2 regions of the Burkholderia sp. 22PA0099 genome follow, and region 2 is predicted to be linked to the other one. Evidence: riboswitches for the same ligand, from Rfam matches in the RefSeq annotation. Region 2 holds a riboswitch; the other holds the start of a gene.
What was found. Region 2 has a riboswitch for thiamine pyrophosphate ahead of thiC (phosphomethylpyrimidine synthase ThiC). Riboswitches for the same ligand answer to the same signal wherever they lie in the genome.
Positions count from the first base shown of each region.

Region 1: it holds a riboswitch for thiamine pyrophosphate, as region 2 does, so the genes downstream of both, AB4851_RS33870 (FAD-dependent oxidoreductase) here and thiC (phosphomethylpyrimidine synthase ThiC) in region 2, are expected to answer to the same signal.

Region 1 is NZ_CP163165.1:4,133,838-4,149,026, forward strand. It holds gene hisD (histidinol dehydrogenase) at 1-855, opposite strand, end outside; gene hisG (ATP phosphoribosyltransferase) at 897-1,553, opposite strand; gene murA (UDP-N-acetylglucosamine 1-carboxyvinyltransferase) at 1,550-2,896, opposite strand; gene AB4851_RS33810 (BolA family protein) at 2,913-3,152, opposite strand; gene AB4851_RS33815 (ABC transporter permease) at 3,173-3,928, opposite strand; gene AB4851_RS33820 (ABC transporter ATP-binding protein) at 3,925-4,851, opposite strand; gene AB4851_RS33825 (lipid asymmetry maintenance protein MlaB) at 5,047-5,316, opposite strand; gene AB4851_RS33830 (phospholipid-binding protein MlaC) at 5,313-5,939, opposite strand; gene AB4851_RS33835 (VacJ family lipoprotein) at 6,048-6,980, opposite strand; gene mlaD (outer membrane lipid asymmetry maintenance protein MlaD) at 7,036-7,551, opposite strand; gene mlaE (lipid asymmetry maintenance ABC transporter permease subunit MlaE) at 7,568-8,335, opposite strand; gene AB4851_RS33850 (ABC transporter ATP-binding protein) at 8,332-9,150, opposite strand; gene thiE (thiamine phosphate synthase) at 9,450-10,589, opposite strand; gene AB4851_RS33860 (thiazole synthase) at 10,586-11,401, opposite strand; gene thiS (sulfur carrier protein ThiS) at 11,428-11,625, opposite strand; gene AB4851_RS33870 (FAD-dependent oxidoreductase) at 11,656-12,798, opposite strand; TPP riboswitch at 13,058-13,190, opposite strand; gene AB4851_RS33875 (ABC transporter ATP-binding protein/permease) at 13,472-15,189, shown strand, end outside.
Region 2 is NZ_CP163165.1:3,360,014-3,375,202, forward strand. It holds gene AB4851_RS30270 (ABC transporter ATP-binding protein) at 1-685, shown strand, start outside; gene AB4851_RS30275 (phosphodiesterase) at 715-1,539, shown strand; gene AB4851_RS30280 (MFS transporter) at 1,849-3,054, shown strand; gene AB4851_RS30285 (EamA family transporter) at 3,317-4,252, opposite strand; TPP riboswitch at 4,852-4,975, shown strand; gene thiC (phosphomethylpyrimidine synthase ThiC) at 5,049-6,980, shown strand; gene AB4851_RS30295 (glycine zipper 2TM domain-containing protein) at 7,216-7,428, shown strand; gene AB4851_RS30300 (hypothetical protein) at 7,571-7,927, shown strand; gene AB4851_RS30305 (DMT family transporter) at 8,173-9,108, shown strand; gene AB4851_RS30310 (EAL domain-containing protein) at 9,609-10,940, shown strand; gene arfB (alternative ribosome rescue aminoacyl-tRNA hydrolase ArfB) at 10,992-11,393, opposite strand; gene AB4851_RS30320 (AAA family ATPase) at 11,390-13,741, opposite strand; gene recB (exodeoxyribonuclease V subunit beta) at 13,738-15,189, opposite strand, start outside.

The sequences.
Region 1 (15,189 bases), 770 kb from region 2:
GAAGGCGGCATCGGGGCACAACAGGATCGACTGCGCGAGTTCATCGTGCTCGGCCTGCGAGAACAGGTCCATCGCGACCCAGTGCGGATCGGTGGTGCCGTCGCAGATCACGAGGATTTCGGACGGGCCGGCGATCATGTCGATGCCGACCGTGCCGAACACGCGGCGCTTGGCCGACGCCACGTAGGCGTTGCCGGGGCCGCAGATCTTGTCGACGGCCGGCACCGTGGCGGTGCCGTAGGCCATCGCGGCCACGGCCTGCGCGCCGCCGATCGTAAACACGCGATCGACGCCGCCGAGATACGCCGCGGCCAGCACCAGGTCGTTGACGACGCCGTCCGGGGTGGGCACCACCATCACGATTTCACCCACGCCGGCCACCCGCGCCGGAATCGCGTTCATCAGCACCGACGACGGATAGGCGGCCTTGCCGCCCGGCACGTAGAGGCCGACGCGGTCGAGCGGCAGGACCTTCTGGCCGAGCACCGTGCCATCGGATTCGGTGTATTGCCAGCTATGGCTGCCGCACTCGATCTTCTGCTTCTCGTGATAGCCGCGCACGCGGGCGGCGGCCGCCTCGAGCGCCGCGCGGCGCTTCGGCTCCAGCCCTTCGAGCGCCGCTTCCAGCATGTCTTGGCGCAGCTCGAGCGCGGCCACGCTGGTGGCGTTCAGGCGATCGAAGCGGTTCGTGTAATCGAGCACCGCGGCGTCGCCGCGCGCCTTCACGTCGGCCAGGATGCCGGCGACCGAGCGTTCGATCGCCTCGTCCTCGCCCGCCTCGAAGGCGAGCACCGCGCGCAGGTCGGCGTGGAAGCCGTCGTTGCTGGAATCGAGCTTGCGAATCTTGATGGACATGATGCTTTCCGTTCGAGTAATGCGCCGGGGGCCTGAACGCGTCAGGCCGCGACCTGCTTCGACGCGCGTTCGAACGCGTCGAGAATCGGCTTCAGCGCGGCGCGCTTCAGTTTGAGCGCGGCCTGATTCACCACGAGGCGCGACGAAATCGGCATGATTTCCTCGACCTCGACCAGATTGTTGGCTCGCAGCGTGCCGCCCGAGCTGACCAGGTCGACGATCGCGTCGGCCAGGCCGACCAGCGGCGCCAGCTCCATCGAGCCGTACAGCTTGATCAGGTCGACGTGCACGCCCTTCGCGGCGAAATGCTCGCGCGCCACCTGGGTGTACTTGGTCGCCACGCGCAGCCGCGCGCCCTGGCGCACCGCGTTGACGTAGTCGAAGCCGGCCTGCACCGCCACCGACATGCGGCAGCGCGCGATGTTCAGGTCGATCGGCTGGTAGAGCCCGCCGCCGCCGTGCTCGATCAGCACGTCCTTGCCCGCCACGCCGAAATCGGCCGCGCCGTATTCGACATAGGTGGGCACGTCGGTGGCGCGCACGATGATCACGCGCACGTTCGGATCGTTGGTCGGCAGAATCAGCTTGCGCGACGATTCCGGATCCTCGGTCACTTCGATGCCCGCGGCCGCCAGCAGCGGCACGGTTTCCTCGAAGATGCGCCCTTTCGACAGCGCGAGGGTCAGCGGTGCGTTCATGCGGGACTCCCGGTGAGGCGGCGCACGTCGGCGCCCACTGCATTCAGCTTGGTTTCCATCCGATCATAGCCGCGATCGAGGTGGTAAATGCGGTCGATCACGGTCTCGCCGTCGGCGCACAGGCCGGCGATCACGAGGCTCGCGGAGGCGCGCAGGTCGGTGGCCATCACGTTCGCGCCGGACAGGCGCGGCACGCCGGTCACGAGCGCGGTGTTGCCGTCCACCACGATGTCCGCGCCGAGCCGGTTCAGCTCCTGCACGTGCATGAAACGGTTCTCGAAGATGGTTTCGACCACGTGTGCGGTGCCCGAGGCGACCGCGTTCAGCGTCATGAACTGCGCCTGCATGTCGGTCGGGAACGCCGGGTATTCCGAGGTGCGGATGGCGACCGCGCCGGGGCGGCGGTCCATCGTCACGCGCAGCGTGTCGGCGCGCTCGTCGAGCACGGCGCCAGTGTCGCGCAACTTGCCGAGCACCGCGTCGAGCAGGTGCGCGCGCATGCCGCGCAGCGTGACATCGCCGCCGGCCGCCGCCACCGCGCACAGGAACGTGCCGGCCTCGATGCGGTCGGGCACCACGGCGTGGCTCGCGCCATGCAGCCGCTCGACACCCTGGATCGTCAGGCAATCGGTGCCGATGCCGTCGATCTTCGCGCCCATCGCCACCAGCAGGTTCGCGAGGTCGGTCACTTCGGGCTCGCGCGCGGCGTTCTCGATGACGGTTTCGCCGTCGGCCAGCGCCGCGGCCATCAGCAGGTTCTCGGTGCCCGTCACGGTGATCATGTCGGTGACGATGCGCGCGCCCTTCAGGCGCGTCGCGCGGGCCTCGATGTAGCCGTGCTCGATGGTGATCTCGGCGCCCATCGCCTGCAGGCCCTTGATGTGCTGGTCCACCGGCCGCGCACCGATCGCGCAGCCGCCCGGCAGCGACACCTTGGCGTAGCCGAAGCGCGCCACCAGCGGGCCGAGCACCAGGATCGAGGCACGCATGGTCTTGACCAGCTCGTACGGCGCGACCGGCTCGGTCACGTCGGCGGCGTCGAGCACCACGCGCGCGCCGTCCACCTCGCTCTTCACGCCCATGCCGGCCAGCAGCGCGAGCATGGTGCGCACGTCCTGCAGATCCGGCACGTTCTCGAGCGCGAGCGGCTCGGCGCTGAGCAGGCTTGCACAAAGGATCGGCAGCGCGGCGTTCTTCGCCCCCGACACCTGGATTTCGCCGACCAGCCGCCGGCCGCCGGTCATCACGAGCTGTTCGCCGTGCGCCTGCCCGATCCGGGCAACGGCCGGGCTCGCGGTCGCGACGTGTCTGACCGCGTCGCGTTCGTTTACTGAAACTTGCACGAAGTTCGTCCGTTCTTTATGCGTTCTGCCATTCGGCGGGCGTCAGCGTCTTCATGCTGAGCGCGTGGATTTCCTGCTTCATGCGGTCGCCGAGCGCCGCATAGACGAGCTGATGGCGCTGGATCAGCCGCTTGCCGTCGAATTCGGCCGACACGATGGTCGCGAAGAAATGCTGGCCGTCGCCTTCGACTTCCAGATGCGAGCAGACGAGACCACCCGCGATGTATTGCTTGACCTGTTCGGGAGTCGGCAACATGAGAAAAGCTCCAGTCGATATCAGTGGCGCAGCTTGTAGCCGGAGGCGAGGAGCCGCATCGCGATCAACGCGAGCAGCACGAAGAAGCCGGCCACAATCGCGAGGCTTTCGAACGGGTTGATGTCGGCGATGCCGAAGAACCCGTAGCGGAAGCCGTCGATCATGTAGAAAAACGGATTGAGACGCGAAATCTCGCGCCACAGGGGCGGCAGCGAATGCGTCGAATAGAACACGCCCGACAGGAACGTGAGCGGCATGATCAGGAAGTTCTGGAACGCGGCCAGTTGATCGAACTTCTCGGCGACGATGCCGGCGATCAGGCCGAGCGTGCCGAGAATGGCCGAGCCGAACAGCGCGAACAGCACGATGAACAGCGGCGAGGCGAAGCCGATGGGGATGAACCACACGGTCACCACGAACACCCCGAGGCCCACCGCCAGCCCGCGCACCACGGCCGCCAGCACGTAGGCGCCGAAGATATCGGCGTAGGACAGCGGCGGCAGCAGCATGAACACCAGGTTGCCGGTGATCTTCGACTGGATCAGCGACGACGAGCTGTTGGCGAACGCGTTCTGCAACACGCTCATCATCACCAGGCCCGGCACCAGGAAGCTCACGTACTCGACGCCCGGATACACGTTGACGCGGCCCGACAGCGCATGGCCGAAGATCGTCAGATACAGCAGCGCCGTGACGACCGGCGCGAGCACGGTCTGGAACGACACCTTCCAGAACCGCAGCATTTCCTTGTAGAACAGCGTGCGAAACCCGCTCATGCCAACCCCTCGACCACATCGGCTCCGTTCATCACCTGGACGAACACGTCCTCGAGGTCGGCCTTGCGCACCTCGATCTCCTCGAACCCGCAGCCCGCCGCGCGGCAGGCCGACAGAATGCGTTCGACCTCGTCGTAGTTGTTGAGCCGCAGCAGATGCTCGCGCGCGCCGGACGGCGCCGGCTCGCTCGCGAGCGTACGCAACTCGGCCGGCAGCTCGCCCTGCGACAGCCGCAAGTAGAGCTGCAGGCCGGCGAAGCGGCGCAGCAGGGCATCGGTGCGTTCGAGCGCCACCACCTCGCCGCGGCGCAGCATGGCGATGCGGTCGCACAGCGATTCGGCTTCCTCGAGGTAATGGGTGGTCAGCACGATCGTGTGACCTTCGCGGTTCAGGCGCGAGATGAACTTCCAGAGCGTCTGGCGCAGTTCGACGTCGACCCCGGCGGTCGGCTCGTCGAGCACGATCACCGGCGGCCGGTGCACCAGCGCCTGCGCGACCAGCACGCGGCGCTTCATGCCGCCCGACAGCGCGCGCATGTTGGTGTCGGCCTTCTCGGTGAGATCGAGATTGGCCATGATCTCGTCGATCCAGTCGTCGTTGCGGCGCAGGCCGAAATAGCCGGACTGGATGCGCAGCGTTTCGCGCACGGAGAAGAACGGATCGAACACCAGCTCCTGCGGCACCACGCCGAGCGCGCGGCGCGCCCCGCGGAAATCGGTGACGACATCGTGGCCGCGCACCGAGATGCTGCCTTCGTCGGCGCGGGCAAGCCCGGCCAGGATGCTGATGAGCGTGGTCTTGCCTGCGCCGTTCGGACCGAGCAGGCCGAAGAATTCGCCCTCCTCGACGGACAGGCTGACGCCCTTGAGCGCCTGAAGCGACTGATAGCGCTTCTTGACGTTACGGATTTCTATGGCTGACATGACTGAGCGCGACGAACGAGCGCCGCGATGCCTGATTCTGGTCGTAAAACGGATGGGGAAAAACGGGGGCCGATTGGATGCCCCGCAAAACGGTTGATTATAGGGCAAACCGGCAGGGCGGTCCGGGGCGGCGAACCCGCAGCGGACCGGCGCCACCGCGCGCATCGCTGCGGCGGGGCGTGGCTCGGGCGAGCGTCAATGTCGCCCGGTCAGGAGGGTGTCGATGCCGTAGGCGTGCGCGAGGCTGGCGAGCTTCGGCGGCAAATTGAGGATGTCGAGATTCGCCCCGCGCGCCTGCACGGCGCGCTGCCAGGCGAGCAGCACCGCCAGCGCGGCCGAGTCGAACTGCGCGAGGGCCGCGCAGTCGACCACGGTGGCGCCCGAGGCGATCCGGCCGAGCCCGTCGTCGAGCGCGGCCTTCGCGCTCGCGTGGGTCAGCGTGGCGCCGGTGGCGAACTGGCTCACGATGCCTTGCCGTTGGCCAGTTGCTGGTTGCGTTGCGTCAGGAACTGGATCAGCCCGTCCACGCCGCTTTGCTGGATCTTCTCGTTGAACTGCTGCTGGTACGTCTGGATCAGCCAGGCGCCGAGCACGTTCAGGTCATAGACACGCCAGCCTTGCTGCGACTTGTACAGACGGTAATCGATCTGCGCCGGCTGGCCGTTGGTCTGCGCCAGCGTGCGGACCACCACGTCGGTGGCGCCCGGATCGGCGCGGAACGGCAGGTATTGGATCTGCTGATCGGCCTTCAACTGCGCGATCGCGCCCGAATAGGTGCGGATCAGCAGCATCTTGAACTGATCGATGACCTGGGCCTGCTGATCCGGCGTGGCGGCGCGCCAGCTGCGCCCCATCACGAGCTGCGTGGTGCGGCGGAAATCCGTGTACGGCAGGATGTCGCGATTGACGATATCGGTGATCTTGCCGATGTCACCAGGCTTGATCGATTGCGTGCGAACCTCGTTGAGCACTTGCTCGGTCGCGGTCTTGATGAGCGCCTGCGGGTTCGACTGGTCGACCTCGGCATGGGCCGCGCTGCCGAACGCGAGGAAGGCGGCGGCGACGGGGATCAGAAAAAACTTTTTCATGAGCGTGTCCTGCGAAGTGAACGGTGCGTCATTTTGCACCGGCAACGGGCTGCACGTTGCATCCGTCGCCGTCACAAACGTTTCTGGCTGTAACGAACCGGGGCCGGATCAGTGAAGACGCAGGCTCGGCCAACGGAAGCCGTTCGGCGACGGCGGCACCACGTTCTGCGCCGGCACGTGGGTGGCGCTGGCCGGATTCGGCTGCTCCGCCGTGGCGTCCGAGGCATTCGACGCAGGTGCGGCGGCAGCCGCCGAAGCGCCCGAGGCCGGCGTCGCGCCGTCGTCCGGTACGTCGTACTTCGGCAGCGCATCGCCGTAGTCGGGCACGGCTGCCGCCGCCCGGCCGCCGGGGCCGCCCGAGGCGGAGATCAGCGACTGGCGGCGTTGCAGGTAGGCGTTGCGCACGAACGAATACTTGTCGATCGCGGCCGCGTCGAGCACATCGCCCGCGCCGAGCAGGTTGGCGCGCGTGTTCAGCAGGTTCACGCCGAACAGGCCCCAGCTCAGCGAATCGGGGTTCACGTAGGTGAGCGGATTGCCGACGTAGTCGACGGCCAAGCCCGCCGTATCGCGCACCGTGCTCGGTCCGAGGAGCGGCAGCACGACGTACGGGCCGGCCGGCACGCCGTAGTGGCCGAGCGTGATGCCGAAGTCGCTCGAGTGCTTGGGCAGCTTCGCGACGGTCGCCACGTCGAACAGGCCGCCGACACCGAACACCGTGTTGATCACCACGCGCATGATGTCGCCCACGCCGTCGGCGATGCGCAGCTGCGCGAGGTTGTTGGCGGCGATATACACGTCGCCGATGTTCGAGAAGAAATTCGTCACGCTGTCGCGGACCGGCCCCGGCACCACCCACTGGTAGCCCTTCGCGGCGGGCTTCAGCGCATAGGTGTCGATCGTGTCGTTGAACTTGTACATCGTGCGGTTGAAGCCTTCCATCGGATCGCCCTTGGTGGGCGTCTGGACGGTGGCGCAACCGCTCATCGCGGCGAAGACCGCGGCGGCCAATGCCGCGTTCCTGAGGCGCATGGTCTGCATGGTTAAGTTCCCTCTTCTCTTTTGTCTTGTTTCGTCGTGGGGAGGATGGCGCCGCCTACTGCGCGCTCGCCCCCGAGGCCGCGGCCGCCGCCGGCGGCTTCGCACCGCCCGCATCCGCCGCCTTGCTGTATAAAAATTGTCCGATCAGGTTTTCCAGCACGATCGCGGATTGCGTCATCGTGATCGTATCGCCTGCTTTCAGCATTTCCGTGTCGCCGCCCGGCTCGAGCCCGATGTACTGCTCGCCGAGCAGGCCGGAGGTCAAAATTTTCGCGGACGAATCCTTCGGGAATTCGTACTGCTTGTCCACGTCGATCGTGACGACGGCCTGATAGGTATTGGTGTCGAAGCCGATCGCGCTGACCCGGCCGACCACCACGCCCGCGCTCTTGACCGCGGCGCGCGGCTTGAGGCCGCCGATATTGTCGAACTTCATCTTGACCGGGTAGGTTTGCTGGAACGACAGCGAACTCATGTTGCCGACCTTCAGCGCAAGGAACAGCAGGGCCAGGAAGCCCACCACCACGAACAGGCCGACCCAGAAGTCGAGAGCAGTCTTTTTCATCGTCATCTCTGAAATGGCCGACTCAGCTGAACATCAGCGCAGTCAGCAGGAAATCGAGGCCGAGTACCGCGAGCGACGCGTACACGACGGTTCGGGTGGTCGCGCGCGACACGCCTTCCGGCGTCGGCTTCGCTTCGTAACCCTGGTAGAGCGCCGTGAAGGTGACGGCGAAGCCGAACACCACGCTCTTGAGCACGCCGTTGCCGACGTCGGACCAGACGTCCACGCCACCCTGCATCTGCGACCAGAACGCGCCCGGATCGACGCCGATCAGGATCACGCCCACCACGTAGCCGCCGAGCACGCCGACCGCGCAAAAAATCGCCGACAGCAGCGGCATCGCGATGATGCCGGCCCACAGGCGCGGCGCGATCACCGTCTTGATCGGATCGATCGCCATCATTTCGAGCGCGGTGAGCTGCTCGCCGGCCTTCATCAAGCCGATTTCGGCCGTCAGCGAGGTGCCGGCGCGGCCCGCGAACAGCAGCGCGGTGACCACCGGCCCGAGCTCGCGCACCAGCGAAAGCGCCACCAGCAGGCCGAGCGACTGCTCCGCGCCGTAACGGTTCAGCGTGTAGTAGCCCTGCAGGCCCAGCACGAAGCCGACGAACAGGCCCGACACGGCAATGATCACGAACGAATAATTGCCGAGGAAGTGGATCTGTTTCGTGACGAGCCGCGGCCGGCGCAGCAGGGCGAAGAATTCGAACACGAGGCGCACGAACAGCCGGGAGGCATAGCCCGTGCGTTCGAAACCGCCGATCACGTAACGACCGATCGCGCTGATCATCGGCGCCCTCCGCCAAGGCCGAAATCCGCGTCGAGCGGCGGACTCGTGTAGTGAAACCGGAACGGGCCGTCGGGCACGCCGTCGATGAACTGGCGCACGCTCGGCTCGGTCGAGGCGCGCAACTGGTCGGGCGTGCCTTCGGCCAGCACGCCGCCGTTGCCGAGGAAGTAGACGTAATCGGCGATCGCGAACGATTCCGGCACGTCGTGCGTGACCAGGATCGAGGTCGCGCCGAGCGCCTCGTTCAGCGTGCGGATCAGGTTCGCGGTGATGCCGAGCGAGATCGGATCGAGGCCGGCGAACGGCTCGTCGTACATGATCAGTTGCGGATCGAGCGCAATTGCGCGGGCCAGCGCGATGCGGCGCGCCATGCCGCCCGATACCTCGGACGGCATCAGGTCGCGCGCGCCGCGCAGGCCCACCGCGTTGAGCTTCATCAACACCAGATCGCGGATCAGCGGCTCGGGCAGGTCGGTATGTTCGCGCAGCGCGAACGCGACATTGTCGAATACCGACATGTCGGTAAACAGCGCGCCGAACTGGAACAGCATGCCCATCTTGCGGCGCAGCGCGTAAAGGCCGTCACGCGATTGCGCGCCGAGATCGGCGCCATCGAACAGCACCTGGCCGCGCCGCGCGCGCACCAGGCCGCCGATCAGCCGCAGCACGGTCGTCTTGCCGCACCCGGACCCGCCCATCACCGCGACCACTTGGCCGCGCCCGAAGCGCAGGTTCAGATTCGACAGCACGAGCCGATCGCCGTAGCCGAAATCGACATCGCGAAGTTCCAGCAGGGACTCGGAAGGGGAGCTCACGGAGCTGTCAATCCTGTTACACAGAACGCCGAATTATAGGGCCTGCCTTGGATTGATGCCTGCAAGGTGTGCAGCGCGGCAATTTCCGCATCTGGGTAATCGTTACTCGATGTAACGGCGCGGCGCTCGGCGACGGCCGCCGCGACGCCCAGCACGGCTGGACGGGCGGCCGAAAGCCTTGCCGGGCACGGATTCCGGGGCGCCCGGCAGCGCCGGCCCGCAACGCTGCGTTGCGGCAATCACGGTAATCATAAGAAGAAACGGCGCGCCGCCCGCCGACGATCGCGCCCCGTAGCCGATCAGCGCGGAAAGCAGGCGTCGAGCGCCGCCACGGCCGCGCGCGGATCGTCGGCCGCGGTGATCGCGCTGACCACCGCGACGCTGCCCACGCCGGTGGCGATCACGGCCGGCAGCCGCTCGGCGCTGACGCCGCCGATCGCCACCAGCGGCGCGCGTCGGCCGGCGAAGCGCGCATAGCGTGCAATCCGCGCGAGGCCTTGCGGCGGCGCGGCGACGGCCTTGGTCGCGGTGGCATACACCGGGCCGAGCGCCAGATAGCTGGGCCGCATGCGCAGCGCCACCAGCATCTCGTAATAGCCGTGGCTCGACAGCCCGAGCCGCAGCCCGGCCGCGGCGATCGCGCCGAGATCGGCCGTCTCGAGGTCTTCCTGGCCGAGATGCACGCCGTACGCGCCCGCCTCGATCGCCAGCCGCCAGTGATCGTTGATGAACACGCGTGCGTCCGGGTAACGGCGGCCGGCCGCCACGGCGCGCGCGATTTCCGCGGCGAGCTGATCGGGCGTGGCGCCCTTCACGCGCAATTGCACGGTGCGCGCGCCGTAATCGAGCACGCGCTCGACCCATTCGGCCGACGGCACCACCGGATACAGCCCGAGCCGGGCCGGACACGGCGCGAACGCCGGTTCGGGCGCGGCCGGCGCGCCGGCGATCGACGGAAAACGGGCCGGATCGACCGGCCACGGATCACCCTCGCCCGCCGGGCCGTTCTCGTCCCCGTCGCGCCAGGCGAGCGCCAGCACCAGCGCATCGTGCGGCGCGAAGCCGCAGTCGACGAACGCGGCCAGCGCGGCGATCCAGTCGTCGGCCAGCGGCGCGGCAGCGGTCAGCGCGTAGCGCGCCTGCGCGGTCCTGAGCGTGGTATGCCGCTCGTCGATCTCGATCACCGCACCGCCCGCCGCGATCAGCGCGGCCGCGCGCGCGGCACCGGCTTCGGCTTCGGCATCGCGCGCTGTCGCCACGAGCAGGTCGCCCGCCTGCGAGTGTTCGGGTGCCGCGACACAGATTCGCGCCGGCTCGCTGCGCGCCGGCCACTCGCCGAGCCGCGCCCGAATCCGCTCGGCTGCTGCGGCGAGTTCGTCGGCCGGCGGCCAGAACAACGCGGCAAAACGCGAGGCGGGCGTGGCGGAGGTGGCCGTCATTGCGCGCCTCCGTCGTGGTGCCAGAACGGCATGCCGACCACCGGCGTGCTCGCGTGCGCGGTTTCGCGCGCATCCATCGGGCCGGCCAGATACGCGGCACGCCCCGCCTCGACGCCCTGTGCGAACGCGCGCGCCATGATCTCGGGATGCGTGGCCTGCGATACGGCCGTGTTCAGCAGCACGCCGTCGAAACCCCACTCCATCACCTGGCACGCATGCGACGGCACGCCGAGCCCGGCATCGACGATCAGCGGCACGTCCGGCAGCCGCTCGCGCAGCACGCGCAGCCCGTACGGGTTGATCACGCCCTTGCCGGTGCCGATCGGCGCCCCCCACGGCATCAGCGCCTCGCAGCCCGCGTCGAGCAACCGGCGGCCGATCACGAGATCCTCGGTGCAATACGGCAGCACCTTGAAACCGTCCTTGACGAGCAACGCCGCCGCCTCGATCAAGCCGACCGGGTCCGGCTGCAGCGTGTAGTCGTCGCCGATCAGTTCGAGCTTGATCCAGTCGGTCTCGAACACCTCGCGCGCCATCTGCGCGGTGTTGACCGCCTCGGCCACCGTCTGGCAGCCGGCCGTGTTCGGCAGCAGCGGCACGTCGTGACGCTTGAGCCGATCGAAGAAGCCGGCCTCGGCGGTGCCGGCGGTCATCTGCCGACGCAGCGCGACCGTGACCATGCCGGGCTTCGAGGCGGCAATCGAATCGGACAGCGATTGCAGCGACGGATAGCGGGAGGTACCGAGCAGCACGCGGCTCTGGAACGTGGTGCCGTACAGCGTCAGCGAATCGGGGGGAGCAAGGAGCGTCATGAGGAAGTCCTGTAATGGCGCGCGGCTCAGCCGCCCGCGACGGGATGCACGACGTCGAGCCGGTCGCCGGCCGCCAGCGCGTGCTGGGCGTGGCGCGTGCGCGCGACGAACGCACCGTTGACGGCCACCGCGAACGGCGGGCGGGCCTCGTAGGCGGCGAGCGCGTCGGCGACGGTCGCGCCGTCGGGGAGCGTCAGCGTCTGTTGATTGATCTGGATGTCCATGGCGGGATTCGGTAGGTCGGGGGCGGCGCCTTACGCATGCGCCGCGTCGGTCTGGAACAGGTCCGGCCAGCACGCGGCGGCACGCCAGGCGGCGAAGGCGTCGGCATCGGCGCGATGCAGGCCCGGCGCGCCGCCGAACCACGCCTGCACCCACTCGACGGCGGCTTGCGCCACCTCGGGCGCGATCATGAAGCCGTGCCGGTAGAGGCCGTTGACGGCCAGCGTCGCCTCGCCGCAACGGACGATCGCCGGGCGGTGATCCGGCAGCGTCGGCCGGCATTGCGAGCCGAGTTCGAGGATGCGCGCCTCGCCGAATGCCGGATGCACGGAAAACGCGGCACTGAGCAATTCGAGCGCCGAGCGCACGCTGACAGGCGACATGTCCTCGCCTTCCACCTCGGTCGCGCCGATCACGTACAGATCGTTCTGCTTCGGCGCGATGTAGAGCGGGTAGCGCGGATGCAGCAGCCGCACCGGCCGCGTCAGGCCGATGCCGGGCGCATGCACACGCGCGACTTCGCCGCGAATCCCGCGCAGCGCCGGCAGCACCGGCTTCGCACCGAGGCCGCGGCAATCGATCGTCAGGTGCGCGCGCGGTTCGGGCGCGACATCGACGGCGGTGTGCCAGTGGGTGTCGACGCCGCGCTCGGCCAGGCCCGCGGCCAGTGCGGCGAGCGTCTGGCGGTTGTCGAGCTGGCCTTCGCGCGGCAGCAGCCACCCGCGCCCGAAACGGCCGGCCAGCGCCGGCTCGGCCGCGTCCACCTGCGCGCCCGCCAGCGCGACGAAGCCGCCCTCGACGAGCGCGGCCGGCGCATTGGCGCGCACGCGCCGTTCGAACAGCGGCGCCTCGGCGCGGTCGGCCTGATGCCACACCACCAGCGTGCCGTTGCGCTGGAAAAACACTGGTTCGGGCAACTCGGCGAGCCAGCCGGGCCAGCGTTCGAGCGAGGCCGCGCCCAGTTCGGTGATCAACAGTTCGGCGCTCGCAGCCTCGGCGAGCGGCGCGAGCATCGCGGCCGCCACCCATGCGGCAGCACCCGAGCCGGCCGCGTCGCCGCGTTCGTACAACGACACGCGCAGCCCTGTGCCGGCGAGCCGCCACGCGATCAGCCGGCCGACCAGGCCGCCGCCGAGCACGGCGACATCGGCGCGTGCAGCGGATGCGCCGCTCATCGCCTCACCTCGGCACGCGCGCGAAACGCAGCCACAACGCATGCAGCCGCGCCGCACGCGACCAACGCGCGCGCATCGGCGGCCGACCACAACGGACGGCACGCAGCATCGAAACCGGGGGGACACAACAGGACAGGCAGAACAGACATGGGCTTCCTTCCGTAACGCGCGAGGGCGCAATCGAACGGACGAAACCAGCGGCCGGAGCCGACCGGACGACGCATGCCGGCACATCCCAAACGATGGCGGCGGGCGCGACCCGGTGGAATCGGAAACTTCCCGCGCCGGTATTACCCGGATCGGGTGCGAAGGGTCTCTCTCAGCCTTGCCGCCGCACGCCGTGCGATCCGTTACCGGACCAAGCTGGCAGCAAAGCACCCCTGTTTCGTCAGGCGGTCATTAGACCACAGAAGCCGAAACGGCCGCAAACCTCGGCCTGCGGCCGAAGCGCCGGTGCGCGCGGCGGCGCGGTGCTGGCACAATAGCCGCCAATGCCCGGCCGGCCTTGCTGACAAAGCGCTTGCGACACCGCGCCCGCCGCGGTTAAGAGCCGTTTAAGCGACGCGCCGCACAATCCGCGGCGAGCCGCTGTCATATGGCACGATTTGAGGTGCGCCGCCGCGCGCCTCGTTCCGACCCACCCCGGCATCGCGCCGCCCACCGCAGGAAGCCCATGACTCCCTCGTCCCCCGTCGCCCGCCCGAACGACGCGCCGCCAGGCGACGCCCGCATCTCCGCGTGGAGCCTCATCAAGCCCTTTTGGGTGTCTTCGGAATGGAAGATCGCATGGGGCCTGCTCGTCTCGATCATCGCGATGAACCTCGTGATCGTCTGGATCAACGTCCGGCTCAACAGCTGGAACGCCGGGTTCTACAACGCGCTCCAGCAGAAGGACGCCGCGCAGGTCCCGCACCTGCTGCTGGTGTTCTCCGGCTACGCGTTCGCGTTCATCATCCTGGCCATCTACCGCACCTACCTGAGGCAGATGCTCGGCTTCCGGTGGCGGCAGTGGATCACCAACCGGGCGCTCGACGACTGGTTCAACGATCGCGCGTTCTACCGCATCGAACGCGACCGCCTGACCGACAACCCGGACCAGCGGATCACCGACGACCTGAACTCGCTGTCCACCTCCACGCTCGCGCTGACGCTCGACCTGATCTCCACGGTCGTCACGCTGTGCTCGTTCGTGGTGATTCTCTGGTCGATCGCCGGCGCGCTGTCGATTCCGTTCGGCGGCTCGCAGGTCACGATCCCGGGCTACATGGTGTGGGCCGCCGCGCTGTACGCGCTGGTCGGCTCCTACCTGACGCACAAGGCGGGCCATCCGCTCGTGTCGATCAACTACCAGCAGCAGCGCGTCGAGGCCGATTTCCGTTTCGGCCTGATCCGGATCCGCGAAAACGCCGAGCAGATCGCGTTCTTCGACGGCACCTCGCGCGAAAAGCAGAACGCGCTCGGCCTGTTCGAGCGGATTCGCGACAACTGGTGGCGCCTGATGGCCTACACGCGGCGGATGAACTTCGTGTTGAGCTTCTACGGCCAGCTCGCGATCATCTTCCCGATCGCGGTGGCCTCGCCGCGCTACTTCGCGGGCGCCTATTCGTTCGGCGTGCTGATGCAGATCAGCAGTGCGTTCGGTACCGTCAGCGATTCGTTCTCGTGGTTCATCAACAGCTACCCGACGCTGGTGGAATGGCGCGCGACCGTCAATCGTCTGCGCGAATTCAAGCGCATCACGCGCGCCTCGCACCTGAAGGAAACGATGTCGCCGGCCACCGAGCACGGCGGCATCAACCTGCATCTGGTCGATACCGAAGCGCTGACCACCTCGGGCCTGCGCCTCGCGCTGCCCGACGGCCGGCCGCTGTCGACCATCGGCGACCTGACGATCGAGCCCGGTTCGCGCTGGCTGGTGCGCGGCGCGTCGGGCGCGGGCAAGAGCACGCTGATGCGCGCGCTGGCCGGCCTCTGGCCGTTCGGCGACGGCGCGATCGACGCGCCGGTGGGCGCCAGGATGATGTTCGTGCCGCAGCGCAGCTACCTGCCGATCGGCACGCTGAAGGCGGCGCTGGCCTACCCGTCGGCGGCCGAGCGGTTCGGCGACGACGAATGCCGCGCCGTGCTGCGCGATTTCGGCCTGGACGATTACGCGACGCGGCTCGACGAGTCGAACCACTGGACCCAGGTGCTCTCGCCGGGCGAGCAGCAGCGTCTGGCCGGCGCGCGCGCGCTGCTGCACAAGCCCGATTACCTGTTCCTCGATGAAGCGACCAGCGCACTCGACGCCGACAACGAAGCGCTGCTCTACGGCCTGCTGGCCGCGCGGCTGCCAAGCGCGGCGATCGTCAGCATCGCGCACCGCGAATCGCTGACGGCGTTCCACGATCG
Region 2 (15,189 bases):
GCGCGTCGACGAGCTGCTCGCGATGATGCAACTGACCGCGCACGCCGAAAAACCGGTGACCGAACTGTCGGGCGGCCAGCGCCAGCGCGTCGCGCTGGCCCGCGCGCTGGCGGTGCGTCCGCGCGTGCTGCTGCTCGACGAGCCGCTGACGGCGCTCGACGCGAAGCTGCGCGACACGCTGCGCCGCGACATGAACGCGCTGCTGCGCGAGCTGGGCGTGACGACCGTCTACGTGACGCACGATCAGGCCGAGGCGATGGAGCTGGGCGACCGCATCGTGGTGATGGGCGCGGGCCGCATCGAGCAGATCGGCACGCCGCGCGAGATCTACTACCAGCCGGCCAACCGCACGGTCGCGCAGTTCATCGGCACGCTGAACCGGCTCGCGGGCGTTTGGCGCGACGGCGCGCTGCACACGGCCGGCGGCGCGGTGCCCGGCGTTCGCCCGGCCACCGAACTGTTTTTCCGCCCCGAGGACGCTCAACTGGCCGATCCCGACGATCCCGCCACGCATCTGCGCGGATTGGTGGCGGCCTGCGCGTTTCTCGGCGAACGCACCCGGCTGACCATCGAACATGCGGCGCCCGATGCGGTCGTGATCGACGTGCCCGGGCGCATCGCGCTCGCGCGCGGCACGGCCGTCGGCCTGACGATCGCCGCCCAAGGCCTGATCGCACTCCCCTGATTCCACTTCGCCACACCCCAGGACACACCATGCTGCTCGCCCAGATCAGCGACCTGCACATCAAGCGCCCGGGCGCGCTCGCCTACCGTCGCGTCGATACCGCGGCCAGCCTCGCGCGCACCATCGCGCGCCTGAACGCGCTCGCGCCGCGCCCCGACGCCGTGCTCATCACCGGCGACCTGACCGATTTCGGTCACGACGAGGAATACCAGCACCTGAAACGGCTGCTCGCGCCGCTCGAAATTCCGTATTACCTGCTGATCGGCAATCACGACGAACGCGGCGCGCTGCGGCGCGTGTTCGACGAGCGCGCCGAACTGCAGGGCGGCGAATTCGTGCAGTACGCGCTCGATCTCGGCCCGCTGCGCCTGATCGCGCTCGATTCGCAGACGCCCGGCGTGAGCGGCGGCACGCTGTGCCCGGCGCGGCTCGGCTGGCTCGCCGACGAACTCGACGCGGCCGCGCGGCGCCCGGTGATCGTCGCGCTGCATCATCCGCCGTTCGCCTCGGGCATCGATCACATGGATCGCCAACGGCTCGACCCCGAGGCGTCGCGCCGCCTCGATGTGCTGCTGCGTCGCCACGCCAACGTCGAGCGTGTGTTGTGCGGGCATGTGCATCGCACGCTGTTCGCGCGCTTCGGCGGCACCATCGCGTCGACGGTGCCCGCGCCGGCCCATCAGGTGGCGTTCGACCTGCGCCGCGACGCGGCGCCCGCGTTCGCGATCGAGCCGCCGGCCTTCGCCGTGCATCGCTACGATCCGGCCGAGGGGCTGGTTACTCATCATGTCTATGTCGAGGAGAGTGATGGGCCGCACCCGTTTTATGACGCGGCGGGGGCGCTGATCGACTGACGGGCGGGGGGGGTTCGGGGTTTCGGCACTTCGGCACTTCGGCACTTCGGCACTTCGGCACTCGGCACTCGGCACTCGACACTCGACACTCGGCACTTCGCAGCGTGGCGCAGAAAGGCACCGGGAGGCGCTGGACCGGAAGACGTGAATCGCCACCGCGCAACCAGATCGCCGCGTCGGCAGAGTTCATGCCGCTCCGGTATGATCGGCAGCCTTTGTCGGTCGGTCGGTCGGGCCGGCGCGTGCGCATGCGTTGCGCGCACGGCGTCTCATCGCCCCGGCGCCGCCACGCTTCGATCCGCTCTCGCCATGTCCAGCTCATCCCGCTCCGCCGCTTCGCCGTCCGACGCCCACCGCCACTACTCGCGCGGCCTGCTGCTCCTGCTCGCGACCATCGCGGGCGTATCGGTCGCCAACATCTACTACAACCAGCCGCTGCTCGGCGCGCTGCGCAACGCGTTCCCCGCCGACGCCAACTGGATCGGCGTGGTGCCGACCGCCACCCAGCTCGGCTACGCCGCCGGCATGCTGCTGCTCGCACCGCTCGGCGACCGCTTCGACCGCCGCAAGCTGATCCTGCTGCAGATCGCGGGCCTGTCGGTCGCGCTGCTGGTGGCCGCCGCGGCGCCCGCGCTGCCGGTGCTGGCCGCGGCCAGCCTGGCGATCGGCGTGCTCGGCACCATCGCGCAGCAGGCCGTGCCGTTCGCGGCCGAAATCGCGCCGCCGGCCGAGCGCGGCGCGGCGGTCGGCACGGTGATGAGCGGGCTGCTGATGGGAATCCTGCTGGCGCGCACGGCGGCCGGCTTCATCGGCGAATACCTGGGCTGGCGCGCGGTGTTCGTGGCGTCGGTGGTGGCGTTGATGGCGGTGGCCGTGGCGGTGCTGCTGCGGCTGCCGCGCAGCACGCCCACCTCGACGCTGCGCTATCCGCAGTTGCTGGCCTCGCTCTGGCATCTGGCCGTGGAGTTGCGCGGGCTGCGCTACGCGGCGGCCACCGGCGCGGCGATGTTCGGCGCGTTCAGCGCGTTCTGGCCCGCGCTCACGCTGCTGCTGGCCGGCGCGCCGTTCCACTACGGGCCGCAGATCGCGGGCCTGTTCGGCATCGTCGGCGCGGCGGGCGCGCTGGCCGCGCCCTATGCGGGCAAGTCGGCCGACCGGCGCGGGCCGCGCGCGGTCATCACGCTGTCGATCTGGCTGGTGGCGGTGTCGTTCGGGATCTTTGCCGTGTCGGCGAGCAGCCTGATCGGCCTGGTGATCGGCGTGATCGTGCTCGACGTGGGCGTGCAGGCCGCGCAGATCTCGAACCAGTCGCGCATCTACGCGCTGAAGCCCGAGGCGCGCAGCCGCGTCAACACGGTCTACATGGTCTGCTATTTCATCGGCGGGGCGCTCGGCTCGTCGGCCGGCGTGGAAGCATGGCACCTGGCCGGCTGGAGCGGCGTGTGCGCGGTCGGGCTGGCGTTCGCGGTGCTGGCCGGCGCGATACATCATCGCGGCGCGCGGCATACGGATTGAGGCGGCGCGGGTGGAGCGCTGCGGGTACTACGGATGCAGGCGGTGCGGATAGAGCGCTGCGGGCATTACGGGCACAAGCGGTGTAGATAGAGCGCTGCGGGCACTGCGCGGACGCAGACGGCACGGATACAAGCGCAGGGGGCACGATCGGCACTGGCGGCGCAACACACCCGCCCCCGAACCGCCCGTCACGCACGGCTCGCGCCGCTCCCAGGCCACCCGCCACCGTCCCGCCGGCCGGCCGGCAGCACCCACCCTCACCTCACCGCGCCGGCTTGCGCGCCGGATCGCAGACGAACGACAAGCCCACGCTGCCGAGAATCGCCAACGTGGCGATCACCGTGGCGGTCGTCACCGGCTCGCCGAGCAGCAGCGCGCCGAGCGCCACGGCGACGATCGGATTCACGTACATGCAACTGCTCGCCAGCACCGGGCTGGTGTTGCGGATCAGATAGCCGTACGCCACATACGCGATCATCGTGCCGAAGATCATCAGGTACAGGAACGCGAGCGTCGGCAGCGCGGCGAAATGCACGCTGCGCTCGCCGAGGAAGAACGCCGCGGTCGACGAGGCCAGCCCGCCCAACCCGATCTGCAGCGCGGTCGAGAGGAACAGGTCCGACGGCAGCTTGAGCCGGCTCGACAGATGCACGCCGCCCGCCCAGAACAGGCCGCCGCACAGCACCGAGATGCTGCCGAGCGTCGAGCCCGGTGTGGACGGCCCGCCCGAATTGAGGATCACGATGCCGACCATGCCGAGCCCGACGGCCACCCACTCGCCGCGCGCGACCGCACGCCCGGCGATCGCGGCGATCACGGTGGCGAACAGCGGCACGGTGGCCACCATCACGGCCGCCGAGCCGCTGCTGACGGTGCGCATGCCGAGCGCGATCAGCCCCGACGACGCGGCCACCAGCATGGTGCCGACGATCGCCGCGTTGCGAACCTCGATCAGCGACGGCATCGCCGGCTTGCGGCGCATCGCGAACACGAACAGGCCGATCCCGGCGATGCCGTTGCGCATCCCCGACAGCAACAGCGGCGGGAACGCCTCCAGTGCGATATGGAGCGCCAGATACGTGGAGCCCCACACGAAATAGATGAACGCGAGGGCCAGCGCGACGCGCCCGCCTCGGCTTTCGGGCAGACGGAAGCGGATACGCCCCGCGAGGGCGAGCAGTCGATCGAACGGGGTCATGGTTCAGCTCGACGCGAACGTGGCGATCAGCGCGGACGACGAGGCGAGGCACGGTCGAGGCGCGCCAGACACGGGCGGCACCGACGGCGCGGCCGGGGCCTCGGCGAGCGGCGCCGCGAAGCGATCGGAACGAAGGGAACGAGCGTGCGCGCGCGGCCGGCAATGAGCCGGAGCGGCAGGGAAAAACAGGCGGGACGGCATGTCGTGGAGAACGGAACCGAAGGAAGTCGAACTGGCCCGGCAGCGCGGGAGCGCTGCGACCGGCAGCGCGTCGAAAGCATTATGCATGAACGCCACGAACGAAATTCGGGGTCAATCAGGAAATGCGCGGCGCTGACGTTTCGGCGCGACACAGCCACCCGGCAATTGTCGTCAAACGACCGGAATCAGCCGCCAAACGACAGCACCAGACAGCGCCAGACAGCGCCAACCCACGGCGCCCACCGCCAACGCCGGACCGACAGCGCCGAATCGCCCCCGGCGTTTTCCAACCATTTTTGCGGCCGCCAGCGGCCAGGGGCCTGCCTCGATGGCCTGCCACGGCGGCAATCGGTATCCCGACCGGTTGAAACCTCGGCCGTCCGGGTGTATCGTTCGGCCTGCTAACGCGGGGGTCCTGCGTTGCGCGGTCCGGCGTTCGGGATTTCGCGCTTCGCGGGTGAGAAATACCCTTTGAACCTGATCTGGATAATGCCAGCGCAGGGAAGCGTACGGGCTTGCGCCATCCGTCGTCCTTCCGGCCAGCCTGCCGCCTATTTCGTCTCCTGCTTAGCGCCCCACATCAGGAGATGAACGCATGAATGCCAATCCGAAGTTCCTGTCCGCCGACGCCCGCGTCGACGCCGCCGCCGTCGCTCCGCTGCCGAATTCGCGCAAGGTCTACGTGACCGGCTCGCAGCCGGACATCCGCGTGCCGATGCGCGAGATCACGCAGGCCGACACCCCGACCGGCTTCGGCGGCGAGAAGAATCCGCCGATCTACGTGTACGACACGTCCGGCCCGTACACCGACCCGGACGCCACCATCGACATCCGCTCGGGCCTGCCGGCGCTGCGCCAGGGCTGGATCGAGGCGCGCGGCGACACCGAAACGCTCGACGGCCTGTCGAGCGAATACGGCCTCGAGCGCGCGGCCGACCCGGCCACCGCCGAGCTGCGCTTCCCCGGCCTGCATCGCAACCCGCGCCGCGCCGCGGCCGGCAGGAACGTCACGCAGATGCACTACGCGCGCCAGGGCATCATCACGCCGGAAATGGAATACATCGCGATCCGCGAGAACCAGCGCCGCGCCGAATACCTCGAAAGCCTGAAGACGAGCGGCCCGAACGGCGCCAAGCTGGCCGCCATGATGGGTCGCCAGCACCGCGGCCAGGCGTTCGGCGCCGCCGCGTTCGGCGAGCAGGCGCTGACCGAGATCACGCCGGAATTCGTGCGCGACGAGATCGCACGCGGCCGAGCGATCATCCCGGCCAACATCAACCACCCGGAATCGGAGCCGATGATCATCGGCCGCAACTTCCTCGTGAAGATCAACGCGAACATCGGCAATTCGGCCGTCACGTCGTCGATCGGCGAGGAGGTCGACAAGATGACGTGGGCGATCCGCTGGGGCGGCGACACGGTGATGGATCTGTCGACCGGCAAGCACATCCACGAAACGCGCGAGTGGATCATCCGCAACAGCCCGGTGCCGATCGGCACGGTGCCGATCTACCAGGCGCTGGAAAAGGTCAACGGCAAGGCCGAGGACCTGACCTGGGAAATCTTCCGCGACACGCTGATCGAGCAGGCCGAGCAAGGCGTGGACTACTTCACGATCCACGCCGGCGTGCGCCTGCAATACGTGCCGCTGACAGCCAACCGGATGACCGGCATCGTGTCGCGCGGCGGCTCGATCATGGCGAAGTGGTGTCTCGCGCATCACAAGGAGAGCTTCCTGTACGAGCACTTCGAGGACATCTGCGAAATCATGAAGGCCTACGACGTGAGCTTCTCGCTCGGCGACGGCCTGCGCCCCGGCTCGATCTACGACGCGAACGACGAAGCGCAGCTCGGCGAACTGAAGACGCTCGGCGAACTGACGCAGATCGCCTGGAAACACGACGTGCAGGTGATGATCGAAGGCCCGGGCCACGTGCCGATGCAGTTGATCAAGGAAAACATGGACCTGCAGCTCGAATGGTGCGACGAAGCGCCGTTCTACACGCTCGGGCCGCTGACGACGGATATCGCGCCGGGCTACGACCACATCACGTCGGGCATCGGCGCGGCGATGATCGGCTGGTTCGGCACGGCGATGCTCTGCTACGTCACGCCGAAGGAACACCTCGGGCTGCCGAACAAGGCCGACGTGAAGGAAGGGATCATCACGTACAAGCTCGCGGCGCACGCGGCCGATCTGGCCAAGGGGCATCCGGGCGCGCAGGTGCGCGACAACGCGCTGTCGAAGGCGCGCTTCGAGTTCCGCTGGGAAGACCAGTTCAACATCGGCCTCGATCCGGACAAGGCGCGCGAATTCCACGACGAGACGCTGCCGAAGGATTCGGCCAAGGTCGCGCACTTCTGCTCGATGTGCGGCCCGCACTTCTGCTCGATGAAGATCACGCAGGACGTGCGCGACTTCGCGGCCAAGCAGGGCCTGACGGAAAACGAGGCGCTGAAGAAGGGGATGGAGGTCAAGGCCGTCGAGTTCGTGAAGACCGGCGCCGAGATCTATCACCGCCAGTAAGGCGGTTCGCGGCGGGCCATGGTCGCACGGCCTTTCAACAGGCAAGCGCAAGCCGTGTGCCCGCCGCGATACATTTGATTACGCCGGACAAAACGGCTTAACAAGTCCTTACAGCAAGGTCGGGCGCGCTCGCCTAGATTGGTAATGTCGCGCGCGAATGCGAACTACCGGTGAGCCACATGCCTGCATCGACGCACCGCGCGCCCCGACCCTTCCATTCTGCGAGGACACAGCCATGAACGCGATTCGACGAGCCGGCATCGGCGCCATCCTGATCGCCACCATCGCAAGCCTGTCGGCCTGCGATTCGATGAGCACGCGCCAACGCGATACCGCGATCGGCGCCGGCGTGGGCGGCGTGGCGGGCGCAGCAATCGGCGGCAGCGCGCTGTCGACGCTGGGCGGCGCGGCCGCCGGTGGGCTGATCGGCAATCAGGTCGGCAAGTAAGGCCGGAGGCGCTGTGTGAAGCGGCCTGTTTTCGGCGCAGGATGAAATCTGCCGTTACCGTTTCACACAGCGTTTCATCTTTCGCAGGCCTAAGCTCCGGGTATCTTCCTTCGACCAGGACGCCTCCGCGCGGAGGCTCGCCATGAAAACCCGCATCCTTATCGCCGCCGGCCTCGCCACCGTCTCGCTCGCCGGCTGCTATTACCCGTACGGCTACTATCCGGGCGGCTATTACGCTGCCGCACCCGTGCAGACCGAAGCCGCGCCGATCGCCGCGCCGGCTTCCACTTACCCGGCGCCAGTTGCCGCGCCTGCTCCCGCGTATGTCGCACCGGCCTACCCGGCCTACTACCCCGCCTATCCGGCCCCGGCCTACTACCCGGCCTATTCGGGCTTCTGGGCGCCGTCGATCTCGCTCGGCTTCGGGTTTGGAGGCGGTTGGGGTGGACGGGGCTGGGGCGGGCGCGGTTGGGGCGGCGGTTGGCACGGGCGGCATTGATCGTCGATGCGGGCCGGCTTGCCGGGTGCCGAAGCGAGGCTTCGGTGCCGTCATGCGCGTGCCGCCGATCGCTGCGCGCACAAGGATTCCAACAGGGCCGATCCGGCGGCTCGGTGACATCGCGCACTGACGGCCAGCTCGCTCGCACCATTTTCCGCTTCTTGCCGTTTCATCCCGGCGTGTAACATCGGGCGCGCGGGCGGGGCTACCCTGCCTCGCATTCCTCGCTCACTGCCCACCACGCCATGTCCACCCGCCAACTCTCGCTGTTGCTCCTGCTTGCCTCGCTCTGGGGCGCATCGTTCCTGTTCATTCGCGTCGGCGTCGCCGAATTCGGCGTGGCGCCGCTGATGGTGCTGCGGGTCGGCTTCGGCGCGCTGTTCCTGATCGTGCTCGCGCTCGTGCGGCTCGGCCCGGCTACCGTCTGGCGCACGCTGCGCCGCCACGCCTGGCCGCTGCTGGTGTGCGGCCTGCTCAATTCGGCCGCGCCGTTCTGCCTGTTCGCGTTCGCCGAACTGACGCTGCAGGCCGGCATCACCTCGGTCATCAACGCGACGGCGCCGCTGTGGGCCGCGCTGGTTGCCTATCTGTGGCTCGGCGAGCGGCTGTCGGCGCCGCGCACGCTCGGGCTGGTGATCGGCTTCGGCGGGGTGCTGCTGCTGGTGGGCGATCAGGTGTTCGCGCCGGACGGTGCAACGGGTGGCGCGAACGCCTCGGCCACGCTGCTGGCCGCGGCCGCCGCGCTCGGCGCGACGCTGCTGTACGGCATCGCGGCCAACTACACCAAGCGCAAGCTGTCCGGCGTCGATCCGCTGCTGAACGCCACCGGCACCATGACCGGCGCGACGTTCCTGCTGGTGCCGTTCGCGCTCGCCTCGTGGCCGGCCGCGCCCGCATCGGCGCAGGCCTGGGGCGCGGTGATTGCGCTCGGCATCCTGTGCACGGGCGTGGCCTATCTGATCTTCTTCTACCTGATCGCCAAGGTCGGCCCGTCGCGCGCGATCACGGTGACGTTCGTGATCCCGATCTTCGGCATCCTGTGGGGCGCGCTGTTTCTCGGCGAGATCGTCGCGCCGATGATGCTGGCCGGCTGCGCGGTCGTGCTGCTCGGCACCGCGCTCGCCACCGGCGCGATCAAGCGGATTCCGGGGTTCGGGCCGGCGCGCGATCCGTTGGGGTAAGCGGCGCGAGGGGGATGCGGGGCGGGTTGCGTCGGCTGACCGGCTCGGTCGGCTCGGCATGCAGGCATCGCCGACGCGAGCGTCATCATCGGCATCGAGCCGGCAAATCGTCATGGCGCGCCGTACCTGTCGGCGGCGCGCCACGCTCCGCACCGGCCATCCACGCCGGCCACGCGGCGGCATCCGAACGCATTTCAGCCGATTCGGCGCCACTCCAATCGTTTGCGTCCGGCGAATCCGACGAATTCCAGAGGCTCCTTGATTTCGGCCGTGCGGGACCGTACCGAGGGCCGTGCGAATCCTGTCACAATTCGGGGCGTACGGCATTTTCCGTGGTCATTCATTCGGTGTAGAGTACGTGAGCGCGAGCCGCCGCAGATCAGGGAAACCCACTATTCGAGCGCGCCGCAAGCCTATTCCGACGTTTCATACGACACCGTGCGGTGCGCCGACGATCCCCTCCGGATCGCACCGCGTCCGCCTCACCGAAGCTACGCGCAATGCCACCGTCCGCCGAACTGACGCTTGAACATCTCGTCAGCCTGCTCGTTTCAGACGGCGCCGGCGGCTGGTGCGCGAACTATCGCGGCATGCGCCTGAGCAGCGTGTTCCAGCCGATCCTGTCGATCACGCACCGCCGCATCGTCGGCCACGAAGCGCTGGTCCGCGCCCATGCCTCGCCCGACGAATCGCTCGAACCCGAAGCACTGTTCGCACTCGCCCACACCCGCAACGACGCCCCGCTGCTCGACCGCATGACGCGCTGCCTGCACGCCGCGAATTTCGCCGCGCAGGATACCGGCCAGGGCTGGCTGTTCCTCAACGTGATGCCGCAGATGCTCGATTCGGGCAGCGCGCAACGCGAATCGATCGACGAGCTGTGCGCGCACTTCGCGCTGCCGCCCACCCGCGTGGTGCTCGAAGTGACCGAGCAGCCGGTGCGCGACGAAGCCGCGCTGGCGCGCACCATCGACCGCATCCAGCACCGCGACTTCCTGATCGCCGTCGACGATTTCGGCACCGGCTTCTCGAATTTCGACCGGGTCTGGCAGGCGCGCCCCGACATCGTCAAGCTCGACCGCTCGCTCGTCGAGCGCGCGCAGCAGCCCGGCGACGCGCGACGCAACATCCGCCACCTCGTCACGATGCTGCATCAGGCCGGCGCGCTGGTGCTGGCCGAGGGCATCGAAACCGATCAGGCGTTGCAGGTGATGATGGATGCCGACGTGGATTTCGTGCAGGGCTTCCTGTTCGGCCTGCCCGACGGCTCGCTCGAACGGGCGAGCCGCGGCGGCACGCAGCGCGTCGACGCGGCCTGGCAGCGTCATGCCGAGCGGCGTGCCGAGCGCTCGCAGCGCGCGCTCGCGGCCGGCCCCGGTTTCGAGGAACTCGAAAACCGCCTGCTGGACGCCGCGCACACCTATCTCGGCAATGGCGACCTGTCGGCTGCGACCGAACCGCTGCTGGCCATGCACGCGATCCGGCATGTGTTCGTGACCGACGAGAACGGCGTGCAACCGGCGCCGTCGATCACCCCGCCGGGCGCCGTGTCGCCCACCCAGGCCGCGCGCCTCGCGCCGCTGTTTCCCGAAATCGGCAGCAACTGGTCGCGGCTGCCCGTCTGGCAACGCGCCGTGGAAACGCCGGGCCGCGTGATCGTGGCCGGCCCGCACCACTCGCTGACGGCCGGCCGCGACGCCTGGACGGCCGCCGTGGCAGTGCCGGTGCCGCCGGACGGCCCGGTGCGCGTGGTGGTCTGCGCCGAGTTCGTGCCCGATCACGGCGGCCTTCACGAAACCGTCGACGCGCTCAGTTCCGGCAAGCCCCACTAAGCGGCATGCCGGCGGCGGCGCATCGCCCCGCCGCTGCTGCGCGTCCCGACCTCAATCGCTGACCTTCCCCCTGCCCGCCTTCACCGCGCCGCGCCGGCTCTTGGCGTCGAGCCGCCGCTCCTTCGAGCCGCGCGTCGGCCGCGTGGCGATGCGCGCACGACGCACCACGGCCACGTCCGCGATCAACGCATCGAGCCGCGCCAGCGCCGCGACGCGGTTCTGTTCCTGCGTGCGATATTCCTGCGACTTCAGCACCACCACGCCGTCGCGCGTGATGCGCTGATCGGACAGCGCAAGCAGGCGCTCCTTGAGAATGTCGGGCAGCGACGAGGCGCGGATGTCGAAACGCAGATGGATCGCGCTCGACACCTTGTTGACGTTCTGCCCGCCCGCGCCCTGGGCACGCACGGCCGACAGTTCGATCTCGGCCGGATCGAGCGTATAGCGGATCATCGCGGCGCCTCCTCGTCGATGGGTTCGCGCGTGCCGGCTTGCGCGAGGCCGGCCTGCGCGAAGCGCGCGGCCGCGTCGGCCATGCGCGCGGCCAGGCCCGAATCGCGCTGGGTGCGGGTGGCGATCGCCTGCGCCAGCACGGCGCGCGGCCCGATCACCTGCACGCGCTGGCGCGCCCGCGTGATCGCGGTATAGACCAGCTCGCGCGACAGCACCCGCCCGAACGCGGCCGGCAACACCAGCGCCGCCTCGTCGAATTCCGAGCCTTGCGACTTGTGGACCGTCAACGCGAACGCCGTGTCGTGCGGCGGCAGCGCGGCCGGCGAGACGGCGCGCAACTGGCCGTCCGCGCCACGGAACCACACGCGCAACGCGCCGCGCGGGTCGGGCAGCGCGATGCCGATATCGCCATTGAACAGGCCGAGCGCGTAATCGTTGCGCGTGACCATCACGGGCCGCCCCGCGAACCAGTGCGCACCGACCGCGAGCGGCACACGCACGCGGCGGCGCACCAGCGCGGCCAGCCGCTGGTTGATCTCGTCGGCACCGCGTGCGCCGCTGCGCGTCGCGCACAACACGCGAAAGCGGTTCAGCGCGTCGAACAGCGGCAGCGGGTCCGGCTCGGCGGCGGCGAGCGCGTCGCGCAAGCTGTCGCCGTACGCGGCAAACCCGGCCGCGAGACGGTCGAGCGTGGCGGCGGCGAGCGCGTCGCCGCCGTCGGCGTCGAAACGCGCGGCGGCATCGGCGTCGGTCGAGAGCGTGTCGAGCGCGGCCTGCGCATCGCCACGGCGGATCGCCAGCGACAGGCGGCCAATCGGAGAATCGAGGCCGAAGCGGTAGTTGCGTTCGAGCCAGACGACGCTGTCGGCGAGGGGGGATAGCGCGGTTCGATGCGCGTGTTGCAGCGTGGCCGGTCCGAATCCGGCCTCAGGCACCGGCTCGCTGCGGATCGCACCGGACGCCGCCGGATGCGCCTCGTCGATCTGCCACGTATCGAGCCACGACAGTTCCGCCGGTTCGATCCACGCGTCGAGCGGCGCGCCGGAGAACGTGGCGTCCGTCTCCGGCAGGTCGGGGCGTGGCGCTTCGACCGCGGACGGTGCGGAAACAACGGAAGCAGCGGCATCGTCGTCGAAATCGAACAACGAGCCTTGCGCCGGCTTGTCGGCCGCTGCCGCATCGGCCGCCTTGCGCGCCGCGACACGACGCACCGGCACGGCAGCCTGCGCCACCGAATCGTTCGCCCAATCCGGCTTGCTCGCCTCGCCCGGCAACGCTGCGACGAACTCCGCCGCGCTGACGCCGAGCACCGCCGCGATCCGCTCGCAACCGGCCGCGCTGAACGCCGGCCGCGCGCTCAATTCGGCAAACACCGCGCCGGCCTCGACGGCGGCAAGCTGATCCTTGTCGCCGAGCAGCACCAGCCGCGCGCCCGGCGCCAGCGCGTCGAACAGATGCGCGGCCAGCGCGACGTCGATCATCGACGCCTCGTCGATCACGACGAGGTCGTACGGCAGCGGATTGTCGCGATGATGGCGAAAGCGCCCGCCGGGCAGCCAGCCGAGCAGCCGGTGCAGCGTGAACGAGGTTTGCGGCAGGCGCGCGGCCAGCTCGGGCGGCAGGTTCGAGGCGCGCGCGTGCAACGCTTCCTGCATGCGTTGCGCGGCCTTGCCGGTGGGCGCGGCCAGCGCGATGCGCAGCGCCGGCTGCATCTCCAGGAGGCAGGCGATCACGCCCACCACGGTAGTGGTCTTGCCGGTGCCGGGGCCGCCGCTGACGATCGTCACGCGCCCGCCCAGCGCCACCACGGCCGCCACGCGCTGCCAGTCGATCTCGCCCGCGCGCGGCGCGGCGAAAAAGCGGTCGAGGCTCGCACGCAGCGCTTGCGGCTCGGTGCCCGCCCCGCCCGCCAGGGCATCCGCCGCGCCGGCCCGCGCATGCAGCACGAGCGCATCGGCCAGACGCGTCTCGTAATCGAAATAGCGCGCCAGATAGAGCCGCCCTTCCGGATCGATCACGAGCGGACAATCGGCGCCCGGCGCGGCGCGGCCGAACGCGGCCACGCCACTCGCGGCCAGTTCGTCGCGCACCGCGTCGAGCGTGGTGTCGTAGCGCTGCGCGAGCGCGCCGAGCGAAATGCAGACGTGCCCGGCCGCGGTCGCCCGGCTGGCCGCGAACGCCGCGCGCGCGGCCCAGCGCGCCGCATCGGACGACGCGCCGAGCCGCCGCGACAGCATCCCGATCCGGCGCGCGAAGCCTTCGGCCAGCGCCAGCCCGAAATCGGCCGGCTCGGGCAGCCGCTCGGCCAGCCCGCCGACGAAGCCGAACGGTTCGGTCAGGTCCTTCATGCGCGCTCCTTGCCCATCAGCGCGTCGAGCGCCTCGACGAGTTCGCGCGACGGCCGCCGCGCATGCACGCCGGCCGCCTGCCCGCCGCTGACCCAGCCCGGCCGCACACCGCGCACGAACAAATACAGATATCCCGCCATATGCGTGTCGTAGTCATAGCCGCGCAAGCGCACGCGCAGGTAGCGATGCAGCGCGACCGTATAGAGCAGCGCCTGCAGGTGATACGCGTGATCGGCCATCGCCGCGTCGAGCGCGGCCGGCCCGTAGGCGTCGGCTGTCGCGCCGAGGTGGTTCGATTTCCAGTCGACGATCCAGAACCGGCCGTCGTGCTCGACGATCATGTCGATGAAGCCCTTGAAGAAACCGGCCAGCGTGCCCGCTTCGAGCGCGACGTCGGGATGGCCGTGCGCGACGAGCAGCGCGCGCAGCGCGGCGAAATCGAGCGACACGGCCGGGAACAGGAATTCCATTTCGTTGAGCCGCCGCGCGGGATCGATCGCATCGAGCCGCAGGCCCGGCACCAGTTCGGTGGCGACCACGTCGGCCACCATGCGCAGCATCATCGCGGGAAGCCGTTCCGCCAGCTCCGGCTCGGCTTCGACGGGCCGCTCGTGCAGCGCGCGCCGGGCCGCCTCGGGCCAGCCCTCCGGCGCGCCGAAATCGCTCAATTCGAACAGCAGGTGCAGGCATTCGCCGGCCGCCGCGCCACGCGGGAACGCGACGATATCGTCGGGCTCGGGCGGCGTGGCGGCCGTTGCCCCCACGCCAGCGTCGATGCGCGGCGTGAGGGCAACGGCCGCCGCGAGCGCATCGTGATCGGGCCGCAACGCCTCGTCGGGCACCGTGGCGATGCCCTCCTGCTCGCGCGCCAGCGACGCCGTCAGCGAACTGAAGCTCGCGATCCGCCACGCATCGCGCAGGAAGCGCGCCGCCTGCCGCGCGCCGCCGAGCCGTTCGGCATCGTGCCCGGCCGCGAGCGGCGAGCGCGACGACACCACCGGCAACGGCGCGATCGAGATCGGCCCGCTCGCCAGAGCGGCCCAGCGCTGCGACAGTTCTTCCGATTCGGGCGGCTTCTCGAGCCACGCATCGAAGCCGTAGCCGGCACCGGCCACGAGCCAGTTCAGCACGCTGCGGCGCGCCTCCTTGGTCGACCTGGCCGACTGATAGACACCGGCCACCAGATAGCAGCGATAGACGGCCCGCGTCAGCGCCACGTACACCAGCCGCGCGCGCTCGGCGGCCTGCTCGCGGCGCGCCTGCGCCGCCGCCATCTCGGTGGCCGCCTCGTCGCAGCCGTAATGCAGCACGGCCGCGCCGGTGTCGTCGTGATACTCGCGCGCATCGGGCAGCGCTTCCTCGCGCGGCTCGTGCAGGCGGCCGTCGTTGAGGAACGGGCAGAACACCACCGCGTATTCGAGCCCCTTCGACTTGTGCACGGTGACGAT